2 regions of the Arthrobacter sp. Ms25 genome follow, and region 1 is predicted to be linked to the other one. Evidence: riboswitches for the same ligand, from Rfam matches in the RefSeq annotation. Region 1 holds a riboswitch; the other holds the start of a gene.
What was found. A riboswitch is a leader RNA that binds a small molecule or an ion and turns the genes downstream of it on or off. The one in region 1 is predicted to bind cyclic di-AMP.
Positions count from the first base shown of each region.

Region 1 (7,151 bases):
GCTGACGGCGATGGCCTGGGCGCACGGCATCAGGGCCCCGAAGCCGAAGCCTACGAAGACCCCGGCCACGGCCATCACCGCGTCATTCGGTGCGTAGGCCAGCAAGGCGAGGCCCACGGCAAAGGAGACCAGGGTCGGGTACACCACGGCGTTGTCGCCGTGCCGGTCCTGGATGCGCCCCACAAAGAGCCGCGAAACCAGCACGACGCCGGCGTAGACCACGAAGAAGAGACTGGCACCGAGCACCAGCCCTTCACTCTGTGCGTAGGAGTTCAGGAAGGACAGGATTCCGGCGTACGCCGCTCCGGCAATGAACATGACCGAGGCGATGGCCAATGCGGACGGGTCAATGACGTCCGTCAGGTGCATCCGCCATTTGTTCCGCTGTTCCTCGGGTCCGGGTGTGCGTTCCGGCAGCCGGAGCACCAGGGACAGCACCAGTGCGACGGCGGCGCAGGCGGCCGCGAACAGGAACAGGGCGCGGTAGCTCACGGAGTCCACCAGGAACACCGCCAGGAACGGGCCGACGGCGGTGGCCAGGGTCGTGGAGATGCCGAAGTACCCGGTGCCTTCACCGCGCCGGTGGACGGGAATCAGCCCCATGACGGAGGCGGAGATACTCGTGCTTGCCGCACCGAATGCCATGCCGTGCAGGATCCGCACGGTGAGCAGCAACGCCAGGTTCGACGCCGGGATGTACAGCAGCGACGCGGCTACGAACACTGCCAGGCTAATCACCAGCAGCCGGCGCCGTCCCACGAAGTCCAGGAACTTGCCGGCGAACACGCGCGCCGCCAGCGCACCGAGGACAAAGGAACCGGAGGCGAATCCGGCGGCCCCGTCGGAGGCGGAGAACTCCTGCACGGCGTACAACGCCATGCTGGTCATCAGCAGATAAAACACCATTGAAATAAAGAGATTGGTGACGATCGCCAGCACGAATCCCCGAGTCCATAATTTCGAACCGCTGCCAGCCACTGCCCACTCCTGTTTACTTGACACTGCCGCCGTATTGAAAGGCTGCCTAACAACCTTACGCGCCGCCTGGACCGGATCGAAAATCCCCCAGGACGGCAACGGGACGGCTGCCTCCCCTGAGCCGGAAACGCTCCGGGACGGGCAACCTTGGCCGATTTCCGTGATCCCGCACTCATTTGGGCCCGTGGTGATGCTGATGATACGGATGGGACCACACCCGTCACTCCCGTTTCGACGGGAAGGTGTTCCGCTGCTGAAACCTGCCTCGTCCGCCCCCGGAGAACCGGCGGCTGATGCCCTTGTTACACATGGGATGGCTGGGAAATCCCCCGGCCGGCTTCCTGAAGGCGACACGCCCGGAGCGGGCCTGTTAAAATTGATGCTACTGGTACCCGAAGTGGCACATGAGGGGTAAATTCCCTACCATACCGCGGCCCCGCTCACACGCCCGCGAGAAGCAGATCACATAATGGTTATCCAACCGTAACTATCCAGTACGGTTATACCCATGCCGCTTTCTGATGCGGCTCCCCCGGGGCTTGTTACCTAGCTCTGCCGCTGGTTCCGGGGTCCACAGATCGCACTACCACGGCAGAGGCGGGGGAACCATTTACGGGTTCCTTGAATCCTTGGGGTTAAGCCGACCGGTTACCGCCGGCGGCCGGGTGTCTCCCATCCGCATCCGACAGCTCACCTCGCAGGTATCGGGAGAGGTTATTACATGACTTTCAACAAGACTCGTGGACGCCACCGCGCCGAGAACATCGCCGCCGCTGGCCGCGGACGGACCATCGGCAGTGCCGCTGCCGTAGTCGTCGCCGGTTCCGGCCTCATGCTCAGCATGGCAGCACCGGCCTCCGCCGGAGTAGTCGCCAACGACAACTACACGCCGTCGCCGGCAGTTGCACCGGCCGCTCCGGTCGCAGCAGCCCCCGTTGCAGCCGCACCGGCAGCTGCTCCCGCAGCCGCCACCACCCACACCGTCGCCTCCGGTGACACCCTGGGCCAGATCTCCGCTGCTTACGGCGTTGGCCTGGACACCGTCCTGGCGCTGAACGGCCTGGCCCTGGAATCCATCATCTACCCCGGTGATGTCATCACCGTTGCCGGCGAAGCTGCTCCGGCTGCCGCTCCGGCAGTTGCCGCCGCACCGGCTGCGTCCTACGCACCGGCCGCTGCCGCACCGGCAGCCGCACCGGCCGAGGCCGCCAACACCGGCGTCGTCACCACCCAGTCCACCAACATCACGCCGGCTGCCGCAACGCCTGCAGCCAGCGGCACCAACGCCATCATGCTGGCTTCGGCCCAGTCGCAGCTGGGCGCAGCCCAGGACTGCACCGTCCTGGTTGAGGTTGCCCTGCGCGCCGCAGGCCACAGCGTCGGAGACCTTGCTCCCGCACAGCTGGCAGCCTACGGCACCCAGGTCTCCACTCCGGAGCCCGGTGACATGGTCTACTACGCCGACGGCGGCATGGGCCTGGCCCACATTGCCATCTACATCGGCGACGGCCAGGCCATCCACAGCGGCTGGAACGGCAACCAGACCGTTGTCCAGTCCGTCAACGTCGGCTCCGGCCCCGTGTTCTACCGCGCATAAGGCTACTTAGCCCCAATACGCAAAGATGAGCGTCCGACCCCGCAAGGGGCCGGACGCTCATTGCGTTAAGCCCCCGGTGCGTTGGCCCGGCAGGCGCAGGAAGGGACTGCGCTAGGGCACAAAGCGGTACCCCATGCCGTGCTCGGTCAGCAGGTGCACCGGAGCAGCCGGGTCGGTCTCCAGTTTCCGCCGCAGCTGGCCGATATAGAGGCGCAGGTAGCCGGAGTCGGTGGTGCCCGGTCCCCAGACATTGGTCAGCAGCGTCTGCTGGGTGATCAGCATTCCCGGATGGGCCAGCAGTTCCGCCAGGAACCGCCACTCGGTGGGAGTGAGACGGATGTCCGAGCCGTCGTCGAGCCGGGCTATGCGCCGGGCCGCAAGGTCCACCCGCACCGCTCCGAACGTGATTTCGCTGGGCCCTGCCGCCGAGGGCGACCGGCGGGAGAGTGCGCGGATCCGGGCCAGCAGTTCCTCGGTGGAGAAGGGCTTGGTGACGTAGTCGTCCGCCCCGAGGTCCAGGGCCCGGACCTTGTCCGCCGGATCGATCCGTCCGGACACCACCAGGATCGGCACCGCGCTCCAGCCGCGGACGGCCTCAATGACGTCCATCCCGCTCAGCCCCGGCATGCCCAGGTCCAGCACCAGCAGGTCCGGATGGGTGTCCACTGCTTTGCGGACGGCGGCGCTGCCGCTTTCCGCGGTCACCACCTCATAGCCGTAGGCGCTCAGGGTAATCCGCAGCGCCCGGAGGATCTGCACGTCGTCGTCGGCGATCAGGATCTTCATCCGGCCACCGCCGGGAACTGCAGCCCGCCCGCGGGCACGCGGCGTGCAGCGGCCGGCAGCGAGAGGACCATGGTCAGCCCGCCGCCCGGGGTGTCTTCGGTTTCCAGTGTTCCGCCCATACCTTCCGTAAATCCTTTGGCCAGCGCCAAGCCAAGGCCCAGGCCGGTCGAGTTGTCAGTGTCCCCGAGCCGCTGGAAGGGCACAAAGATCTCGCCTTTCCTCTGCTCCGGAACGCCGGGTCCTGAGTCTATGACGCGGATTTCCACGCGGCCGGCAAACTCGCTGACGGACAGCACGCATTTGGTGCCTGCCGGGCTGAAACGCACCGCGTTGGCCAGCAGGTTGACCAGCACCCGCTGCAGCAGCACCATGTCCGCCAGGACCACGCGCGGAGCGGCGGGGATTTCGAGTTCCACATCCGCCGGACCCAGTTCCAGCTCCTCAAGTGCCGGCAGCACCGCATCCGCGACGTCCAACGGCTCCAGGCTCACCCCGATGACCCCGGCCTGCAGCCTGCTCACGTCCAGCAGGCTCGTGACGAGCCCGGACAGGGAGTCCAGTGATTCCTCGGCGGTGGCCAGCAGTTCATTCCGGTCCTGCTCGGACCAGGTGACGTCTGTCGCCCTTAGTCCGGTCACCGCGGCGGTGGCAGCGGTCAGCGGCCGGCGCAGGTCATGCCCGACGGCGGCCAGCAGCGCCGTGCGGACCTTGTCCGCCTCGGCCAGCGAGCCGAGTCCCCGGGCGGTTTCGGTCAGCTCGCGGTGCTCCAGTGCCGCCTCCAGCTGGGCGGCGATCACCGCCAGCAGGCGCCGGTCCGAGGCCGCCAGCTCCCGGCCCCACAAATCCAGGGAGCACTGCTCCCCCACCTGCAGGCGGGTAAACGCCGGGTCGTCGGGGCGGACGGAGGCGGGCCACTCGCCGTCCGCATACAGGTCCTCGCCGTTCGAGCGCAGCCGTGCGGCGCTCACGCTGAACGCCTCGCGGGTCCGGCCCACCAGCGCCCCGAGTGCGTCCTCGCCGCGCAGCACGCTGCCGGCCACCGAGGCGAGCAGTTCGGATTCCGACGCCGAGCGCCGGGCGGTGCGGGCCCGCCGCGCCGCGGCGTCCACCACGTAGCTGACCAGCAGTGCGTTGACCACGTACAGTCCCAGCGCCAGCATGTGCGAGGGAGTGGCCACGGTGACCGTATAGAGCGGGGAAATGAAGAAGAAGTCCAGGGTCAGGCCGGAGAGCAGGGCGGCGAACAGGGCCGGCCAGATGCCTCCGACCAGCGCGACCAGAATCACCAGCAGCTGGTAGCTGAGCACGTCTCCGGTGATGGTTTCGGCGCTCCTGGCGGAGACCAGCCCTGCGGTAAGCAGCGGCCCGCCCAGCAGGGCGAAGCCGAAGCCCAGCAGCCGCCGGCGCCTGGAAAGGGCCCCGCCGAAGCGGGGCAGCACCAGAGACCGGGCCGCCGCCGAGTGGGAGACCATGTGGACGTCGATGTCCCCGGACTCGCGGATGACCGTAGCGCCGATGCCGGGTCCGGAAAGGAGGGCGGCAATCCGCGGGCGCCGGCTGACTCCCACCACCAGCTGGGTGGCGTTGACGCTGCGGGCAAAGTCGACGAGGGCCCGCGGAACGTCGTTGCCCACCACCTGGTGGAACGTGCCGCCGAGTTTCTCCACCAGCATCCGCTGTGCGGCAAGTTCCCCGGGCTCCGGCCCCCGCAGGCCGTCCGCGCCGGAGACGTGCACGGCCAGCAGTTTGCCGCCGGCGGACCGGGCGGCAATGCGGGCACCGCGGCGCAGCAGGGTACGTCCCTCCGGGCCGCCGGTGAGCGCGACCACCACCCGTTCCCGTGCCTCCCATTTGCGGTTGATGCCGTGCTCGGCCCGGTAGCGGTTCAGTGCCGAGTCCACCTCGTCCGCCAGCCACAGCAGGGCCAGTTCCCTCAGGGCGGTGAGGTTTCCGAGGCGGAAATAGTTGGACAGGGCGGCGTCCACCCGCTCGGCCGGGTAGATCACCCCGTCCGCGAGGCGCCCGCGCAGGGACTGCGGGGCGAGGTCCACCAGCTCCACCTGTTCGGCTCCGCGCAGCACGGCGTCCGGTACGGTTTCCGCCTGCACCGTACCGGTGATCTGTTCGATCACGTCATTCAGAGAATCAATGTGCTGGATGTTCACGGTGGACAGGACGTTGATTCCCGCGTCCAGCAGGGCCTGAACGTCCTGCCACCGTTTCTCGTTCTTTAGGCCGGGCACATTGGTATGGGCGAGTTCGTCCACCAAGGCATATTCGGGGGCCCGCGCCAGGACGGCGGACAGGTCCATCTCCTGCAGTTCCAGCCCCCGGTGGCGCAGGACGGCCCGCGGGAGGGTCTCCAGGCCTTCGGCCGCGGCCGCCGTCCCGGCGCGCCCGTGGGTTTCCACCAGCGCGACGACGACGTCGGCCCCCTCATCCCGGAGGCGGCGCCCTTCTTCGAGCATGGCGTAGGTCTTCCCCACCCCGGGTGCCGCCCCCAGAAATACCCTCAGTTGTCCCCGCGTCATGGACTAAGTGTCCAGCTCCGCCAGCGAAATGTTCAAAACCACCACGTTGACGGTACTGCTGCCCAGGATTCCGGCGAAGGGAGCCTGCGTGGCGTCCTCCACGAGGGCCTGCACCTGTGCGGGGTCAAGTCCCCGTTCGGCGGCCACCCTTTCCACCTGCATCCGGGCATATTCGGGGCTGATGTGCGGATCCAACCCTGAGCCGGAGGCAGTGACGGCGTCTGCCGGGACATCCTCCGGAGCCACGCCTTCCAGGTCGGCGACGGCAGAGCGCCGTTCTTCCACGGCCGCTGCCAGGTCCTCATTCAGGGGTCCGAGGTTGGACCCGCTGGAGGCGCCGCCGTCGTATCCGTCCCCCGCCGCGGACGGCCGGGACTGGAACCACTGAGGCAGGGCCGCGCCGTCGGCGTCCGTGAAGGACTGGCCGATCAGCTTCGAGCCCACCTCGCTGCCGCCGCTGCTGACCATCGATCCGTTGGCCCGGCCGTGCAGGGCCGCCTGGCCGATCCCGGCCACTGCCAGCGGATAGACAATGCCGAGGAAGAGCGTGAACACCGCCAGGGCGCGGAGGGAGACGCCGAGCTGGCGCATGCTGCTGCGGACGGGGTTCATTTCCTGCTCCTTATAAGGGTGGTGCTGGGTACGGTGCGGATAGGGGTCGCCATGTCAGAACCCCGGAACCAGGCTGATCAGCAGGTCAATGAGTTTGATGCCGATGAACGGAGCAATGACGCCGCCAACTCCGTACACCAGCAGGTTGCGGCTGAGCACCGATGAGGATCCGGCAGCCCGGTACTTGACCCCGCGCAGCGCCAGGGGAATCAGCACCACGATGATCAGCGCGTTGAAGATCACCGCTGAAAGGATGGCCGAGGCCGGGGAATGCAGCTGCATCAGGTTCAGCGCCGCCAGGCCCGGGAAGATCCCGACAAACATGGCCGGAATGATCGCGAAGTACTTGGCAATGTCGTTGGCGATGGAGAAGGTGGTCAGTGCGCCGCGGGTAATGAGCAGCTGCTTGCCGATGCCGACAATGTCGATCAGCTTGGTGGGGTCCGAATCCAGGTCCACCATGTTGCCGGCCTCCTTGGCCGCGGAGGTGCCGGTGTTCATGGCCACGCCGACGTCGGCCTGGGCCAGCGCCGGCGCGTCGTTCGTGCCGTCACCCGTCATGGCCACGAGATGCCCGCCCGCCTGTTCCCGGCGGATCAGCGCCATCTTGTCCTCGGGCGTGGCTTCGGCGAGGAAGTCGTCCACGC
Region 1 is NZ_JBNHFP010000001.1:409,103-416,253, reverse strand. It holds gene AC5RT8_RS01960 (MFS transporter) at 1-939, opposite strand, end outside; cyclic di-AMP (ydaO/yuaA leader) riboswitch at 1,553-1,696, shown strand; gene AC5RT8_RS01955 (LysM peptidoglycan-binding domain-containing protein) at 1,700-2,575, shown strand; gene AC5RT8_RS01950 (response regulator) at 2,687-3,361, opposite strand; gene AC5RT8_RS01945 (ATP-binding protein) at 3,358-5,892, opposite strand; gene kdpC (potassium-transporting ATPase subunit KdpC) at 5,896-6,504, opposite strand; gene kdpB (potassium-transporting ATPase subunit KdpB) at 6,559-7,151, opposite strand, start outside.

Region 2 (7,151 bases), on a different contig from region 1:
TCGAGGTGGAAGAAGTGGACCTGGAGGAACTCCTCCGCGCCGTTGCGGCCTCACTGGCGCCCGCCGCCGGCACCAGCAACCTGGACCTGCGCCTGGAACTTGGTTCCGAGGCCCTGCTGGTGGACGGAGACCGGGCCCAGCTGGAGCAGGTATTCACCAATCTCTGCTCCAACGCGGTGAAATTCACGCCGGCCGGCGGATCAGTGGAAGTGAGTGCCGCTCTGGTGCAGACCGACGCCGCCGGTCCCGGTGTGCGGGTGCAGGTCCGGGATACCGGCATAGGCATTCCCGAGGCCGACCTGCCCAACCTGTTCCGGCGTTTTTTCCGTGCCTCGAATGCCACCTCCGCTGCCATCCCGGGGACCGGGCTGGGCCTGGCCATTGTCCAGGACATCGTGCTCCAGCACGGCGGCGAACTGGGCATCGTGTCGACGGTGGGACAGGGCACAACAGCCACCGTCCAGCTCCCGGCCGCCCGCTAGGGAATCCGAAGCGGCGGCCGGAAACCCGGGTGCCTACACCGCGGCAGGAGCTGCTGCGAGGATCCGTTCCGGCGCGGAATAGCAGTTCAGGGACGCGCCGCGGCTGAAGCCGATCAGCGTCATTCCGCCGTCCTTGGCAAGCTCCACGGAGAGGGCGGACGGCGCACTGACGGCCGCGAGCACCGGAATCCCTGCCAGCTGGGCCTTCTGGACCAGCTCGAAGGACGCCCGCCCGGACACCTGCAGCACCATGCCGCGCAGCGGAAGCATCCCGGCGCGCAGCGCCCAGCCCACCACCTTGTCCACGGCGTTGTGCCGGCCCACGTCTTCACGCAGACACAGCAGCTCGCCGTCGGCGTTGAACAGCCCTGCCGCATGGACGCCGCCGGTCCGGTCGAAGACCTTCTGCCCTTCACGCAGCCGGTCCGGCAGGGCCGCAAGCATGTCCAGCGGCAGCCGGACCTGGTCCTCGGACGGGTGGAAATGCGAAGACTTCCGCACGGCCTCAATGGACGCAGTGCCGCAGATGCCGCAGGAACTGGACGTGTAGACGTGCCGTTCCATTCCGGTATCCGGAAGCTTGGTGCCGGGCCGGAGCTGGACGTCCACCACGTTGAAGGTCTGGTTGCCTTCCTCATCCACGCCGGAGCAGTACCGCAGGCTGACCAGCTGCGCCGGGTCCCAGATCACTCCTTCGGACACCAGGAAGCCGGCGACCAGGTCGAAATCGTCACCGGGCGTCCGCATGGTGACGGTGAAGGACTTGCCTCCGATCCGGATTTCCAGCGGTTCCTCTCCTGCCAGTACGTCGTCCCGCCGGCTGACGTTGCCGTCCAGCCGGAAGCGCGTAACCCGTCCTCGTTGGGTAACCCGTCCCATGATGTCTTCCTGTCTTTGATGCTGTGGTTCTGTAGCCGGGCCGCTGATGCTGCCCGGGTTCTCCGTTGTCCGGGGTTACCCCTTCGCCGCCGGAACTTACCCCGCCGGTGCGCGGTTGACCTGCCATGGCAGGGGCAGCGCCATGACGGCCTGGTCCCGGATACAGCCTTCCGGCGGCACCACCATTACGGCGTCGGCTTCGGCCAGGCCGCGGAGCATCCCGGACCGGAAATAGGGAGAAGGCATGGCCCTGTCCTCCTGGATGGTGCACGGCACCACACGGGTCCTTCCGGGCAGCGGTTCCAGGTCCACGCCGGCCAGGACATGGCGCTCACGGGAAATCGGGGCGCCCCGGAGTCCGTCCAGCAGCGGCTGGACGATGGTGAAGACAGCCATCATGGCCGCCAGCGGGTTTCCGGGCAGCGCCACCAGCAGCCGTCCGTCCCGCAGGCGGGCGAGCATGGTGGGGTGCCCCGGACGCATCGCAATTCCGTCGATGAGGAGCTCAGCGTCGACCTCTTCCAGGGCACGGCGCAGGTGGTCCGCGGCGGACCGCCCGGTGCCGCCCGTGGTGACGAGGACGTCGCCGGAAGACATGGCGATGGAGTCTTCATCGGTGGCCTCGCTGCTCAGCGCGGCCACCACTTCCTCCAGCCGGTCCGGGAGGCGGCGCACGATGTCGATCCGCCCGCCCAGCATCGTGATCAGCTGCGGCAGCTGCGGGCCGAAGGTGTCGCGGACCTGGCCCGGCTCGGGCAGGCCTGCTTCGATGACCTCGTCACCGGTCAGCAGCAGGGACACGCGCGGGGAGCGCAGCACCGGCAGCGTGTCATGTCCGCATACGGCGGCCAGGGCAATGTGTGCGGGGTTGAGCAGCTTCCCGGCAGGAATGGCGGTCTCCCCCGCCGATGCCTCTTCGCCGGCAGGCCGGATATGCTCTCCGGCCCGCGGTTCCGACTCCCGTGCCCGTTCGCCGAGCGTAAGCACCGGCGGCGTGGCAGCGGAGACCGCGCCGCTTTCGGAGCGCAGCACGGCTTCGGCGCCGTCCGGGATCAGTCCGCCGGTAAGGATCTCCACGGCTTCGCCCGGCTGCAGGGCGCGGCGCCCGGATTCCCGGTGGACCTGCCAGCGTTCGATTTCGGGTTCCTCGTGGCTGATGACTGTCCACGGCGGCGGACCGGCGACGGCCCACCCGTCCATGGCCGCCGAGCCGTAGTGCGGAACGGGCTGCAGGGCCACTGTGTCGAGGGCCAGGATCCGGCCGAGCGCCTCGTCCAGGGGCACGGTTTCATAGGGCAGCGGGCGGGCGGCCGCATAGGCGGCGTGCCGGGCCTGGGCCCACGACGCGTTGGGCCCGGCAGGAAGGATCACGGGCGCGGCGGAGTCGCTCACTGTGTGTCTCCTTCGGCGGCGGCGGCACGGCACTGGTCGGCGGCCACCGCCATGGCCGAGCGCATGGCAACGGCACCGTCGGCCTGCCCGGTACCGGCTGCAAGGCCTGCGGCGTATCCGGCAATGTAGGTGGTCAGCGGCGCCGCCGGCCGTACCACGCTGTGCGCGGCTGCCGCGGCCAGGTCGAGGACAGCAGAGACATCCACCGGCGTGCCTTCAAGTTCCAATGCCTGCAGCAGCCTGCTGCTCCAGGCCTCGAGTTGTTCCTTCTGGCTTGCCATTCGTGCTCCTTCGTATCGCTTGGGGACTGCCCGGTCCTACGGCAGGTCCCCGGCGCTCACACCTAGGGACTGTGCATCGTTCCAGGTGTCAACATCGGCTGTACTTCCCGGGGGAACATCAATACCCCTCCATTGCACCCTAGCAAGCAACGCCTTCATGGACTTGTTCGCCAACCCTTCCGAAGCGGCGGACCGGACGGCGGCGCGCAGTTCCGCCGTACGGTACAGCGCTGCCAGCGGCTGGCGGTTTCCGGTGGAATCCACTGCCAGCAGGCTCTCCGCCGGGGCGGCGTCCGCCGGGGCGGCGTCCGCCGGGGCGGCGTCCGCCGCTGCCAGCAGGACCCGTACGGCCGCAGCAACCCGGGGCATGTCGCAGGCCAAGACCAACGTCCACGGGCAGCTGCCGCCCTGGTCTCCCCCGCCGTCGTCGTCACGGGCGTTGCCGTCTCCGTCACCGCTGGCCTCGAGGGCAGCCAGGGCGGTGACGGCGGCTGCAACCGCCGCGGCCGGCCCGGCGTAGGCCGGTTCTTCGCGGACGAGCACCGGTGTCCCCGGGACCCTGCCGACAGGGGCTGCCGTTAACAGGGCCGCCAGCTCGGGCGGCCCGGCGACGGCGACGTGCCGCGCACCGGCCGCAGCGGCAAGGGTGCTCTCCAGCAGGGTCCGGCCCTCAGCCAGCAGCAGTGCCTTGGGGGTGCCGCCGAGGCGCGTGGACCGGCCGCCGGCGAGGATAACCGCGTCGTAGCGGAGGGCAGCCGGCATCAGGCAGCCGTATCGTTCTGCAGGAACGGATCCCACTGCGGGGAAGGACGTTCGAGTTCCCGGATCTGCCAGCGCGCACCCCGGGGCGCCTTCGGCACGGTCCGCAGTTCCCAGCCCAACTGGGCCAGTGTCCGGTCCCCTTTGGTGTTATTGCAGCGCAGGCAGCACGCAACCAGGTTTTCCCAGCTGTCGTCGCCGCCGCGGGAGCGCGGGACTACGTGGTCAACGGTGGCGGCAGCCTTGCCGCAGTATGCGCATTCGTGGTTGTCCCGGCGCAGTACGCCCCGGCGCGTGGCAACAGTGCCCTCGCGGTAAGGGATCTTGACGTAACGGTGAAGGAGGATGACCGACGGCCGGGGAAGGATTTCGTTGGGGCCAACCACCGGCTCGCCGCTTTCCAGCACCACGCTTGCCTTTCCGTTCAAAACCAGCACCAAAGCGCGGCGGAAGGTGATCACGGCCAGTGGTTCGTATCCAGCATTCAGAACGAGAGTGCGCATGCACATACCTCTTCGTCTGCCGCCCACGAACCGGTGAGTACAAGACACCGTTCCACAGACGGCACTTCGGATTGTCTATGCAAGAGTAGAACGGGAACGCGATCTTGGCCATTTAGCCCTGCGTTACGGCAGCCGGCGCACCGTTGGCGGTGGCCCGTACCGGTTTAACGCGGCAGGGCCCCTCTCGAAAGAGGGGCCCTGCCGCTGAGTTGCCGGAACTGCCTAGCCGCCGACCCGGATGTAGACGCCACCCGAACCGAGTTCGGCCGGAGCCACGACGGTGGAGCCGCCGTTGAAACCGCCGTGCACTGCCTGTCCACCGCCGACATAGACAGCAATGTGGGCCATGCCCATCCCGCCGTCGGCGTAGTAGATCAGGTCGCCGGGCATAGCCTCAGCTGCGCTCACCGTCCGTCCAAGGGAGAGGTAGCTGGCAGGCCAGCCGTGGTGGCTGATTCCGGCCGCGGCCAAAGCATTGGTCACCAACATGGTGCAGTCCTGATTGACCCCAAGCTGCGCATAGGCAGCGGCGGCAATCGTGGACGCTGCACCGGACGGGGCAGCCGGCGCCGGCTGGGCGGCGGAGGCCGTGCTGAGGCTGGGAGCCGCAGCACCGGCATTGCCGCCGGCCTGCTGGACGGGAGCAGCGGCTGCTTCCTGGGCACCGGCCGCGGGTGCGGCGGCAGCTGCTGCCTCAAGCGCGGGCACCGGCTCTTCCACGGGTGCCGGCGTCGAACCCGAGATACCGGCGCGTTCGAACGACACGGCCACGTCCGCAGGGACGTGGAGTGACGTGGAAAGGTTCAGTGCGCTGGTCCGGACGTCGCGGGGTGCGTCTGCACCGGAGGCGTTGGCAGCAACACCGGTTGTCAGCACCAGCCCCGAGGCTGCCGCGATGACGGCTGCCTGGCGGCCCACTGTTCCGGCATTGGCACTGACGGCGCCGGCGAAGGCGTTCAGCGTGGTGGCGCGTGCCACCGGCGCCCGGTGGCGGGCGCGCTCAATCGACGAGGTCATGATGTCCCGGGCTTAGCTCACGCGGACGAAGCTGGCGCCCGGCAGATCGGAGAGGCTGTGCAGTCCGGTGTTCATGCCGTTCAGGCCACCGCTGATGACCTGGCCGTTGCCCACGTAGATGGCAACGTGGCCGGCGGTGATCACAAGGTCACCGGGAGCCGGGGAGGAAACCACGGAACCGTACTGGAAGAACTGGCCCGGAGCGAGGTCGCCAACGGACTTGCCCACGGAGCGGAGTGCCTTCTCGACCATGGCGGTGCAGTCCTGTGCAACGCCGATCTGGCCGTAGGCCGAAGCCACCAGGCCGGAGGCGACGTTTCCGGAGGCCGGTGCTTCAACTGCGGCGGCAGGCGCGGCGTTGCTGGCGGCCTGGAAGGTGACGCCGGCTGCCGGAGCGGCCGGAGCGGCCGTCTGGGCTGCGGCGTTGCGGGTGGCGGTCTGGGCTTCAGCAGCCTGGGCTGCGGCCAGTTCTTCGGCTGCCTGGGCTGCGGCCTCTTCAGCGGCAACCTGTGCGCGGTAGTCAGCGCCGGAAGTCGAGCTGGGGGCCACCAGGGGAAGCTGGAACGGTGCGTCGGCGGGAGCGGTGACGCTGCCGGCCACGATGTTCAGGGGGGTTGCTGCGAGTGCCTGGCGGTCCGTGCTTACGGAAGCCTGTGCAGGAAGTCCGGCAGCCAGCACGAGGCCGGATGCTGCAACTACGACGGCGGCCTGGCGGCCTACGGTTCCGGCGTTGCTGCTGACTGCCTTGGAAAGTGCAGTGATCGGGTTGGTCTGTACGGTGGCAGCACGACGGCGGCCATGAGCGTTTGATGACACAGGTTTGCCTCTCCCAATTGCCTACGAGGTGAGCTGTCGGATTCGGATGGGAGTCACCCGGTTGCCCGGCCTAATGGCCTTTTGCAACTTAACCCCAAGGGTTTCTTGCGAAACCCGAAATTGGTTCCCCCGCCTCTGCCATGCGATTCTGCGAACGGACTTCAAACAGTGGCAGAGCTAGGCGATCTGTTCGAAGGTGCCCCATCGTTGGCGAATCAGGCACGAGGACGAGCGTACAGCAACATTTGAGGTATGTCACGTTCCGATCACGAAATGATATTCAACCGGTTACGGACCTTTGATTTGGCGGGTTAGAGCCAATTCAAAGGGTCAACAACTTCGCCGTTAACCATGACTTCGAAATGCAGATGGCACCCGGTTGAAGAACCGGTGGTGCCGCTTGCCCCCACCAGGAATCCCCGGTCGATTTCGGCGCCGACGGTGACCGCAATGTTGGAAAGGTGGTTATACGTGGTTTCGACCCCGTTGCCGTGGTCAATCACTACGCGGTTTCCGCCGCCGTAGGGGTGCCAGCCGGCGAAGACCACGGTGCCCGATGCTGCAGCATTGACGGCGGTCCCGCAGGTGGCGGCGAAGTCCTGTCCGTTGTGCATCTCGCCGGCTTCTCCGGTGATGGGGCTGACGCGGTGCCCGAACCCGGAGGTCTGCACCAGCGAAGCGTCCAGCGGTGTGGACAGCGTGCCCTTGGCAGCAGCAGGAACCGCATGCGATCCCGCGGCGACCGTGATGGAGGCCAGCGCGGCGTCCGGGTCGTACTTGCTGCTCAGCCCGGTGCGGTCGAATCCGATGTCGGCATTCGGATCAGCGGAGACGGGTACATCGACAGCAACCGGCTCAAGCTGTACCGGATCATCGGCCGCTGCGTGCGTGGGCATGGCGGCGGTAAGGATCAGTCCGGAAGTTGCAGCGGTAATTGCCACTTTCTGGGCGGCACCGCCAACGGACACGGATTTGGTTTCGGCGCGCCGGCGGCCTGACGTGGAGGCGTTGCGGGGGCGCAG
Region 2 is NZ_JBNHFP010000002.1:77,145-84,295, reverse strand. It holds gene AC5RT8_RS05075 (ATP-binding protein) at 1-482, shown strand, start outside; gene fdhD (formate dehydrogenase accessory sulfurtransferase FdhD) at 516-1,361, opposite strand; gene AC5RT8_RS05065 (molybdopterin molybdotransferase MoeA) at 1,458-2,753, opposite strand; gene AC5RT8_RS05060 (DUF6457 domain-containing protein) at 2,750-3,034, opposite strand; gene mobA (molybdenum cofactor guanylyltransferase) at 3,071-3,796, opposite strand; gene AC5RT8_RS05050 (HNH endonuclease) at 3,796-4,296, opposite strand; gene AC5RT8_RS05045 (NlpC/P60 family protein) at 4,519-5,313, opposite strand; gene AC5RT8_RS05040 (NlpC/P60 family protein) at 5,326-6,129, opposite strand; cyclic di-AMP (ydaO/yuaA leader) riboswitch at 6,133-6,292, opposite strand; gene AC5RT8_RS05035 (M23 family metallopeptidase) at 6,441-7,070, opposite strand.
Region 2: another riboswitch for cyclic di-AMP. It lies ahead of AC5RT8_RS05040 (NlpC/P60 family protein); the one in region 1 lies ahead of AC5RT8_RS01955 (LysM peptidoglycan-binding domain-containing protein).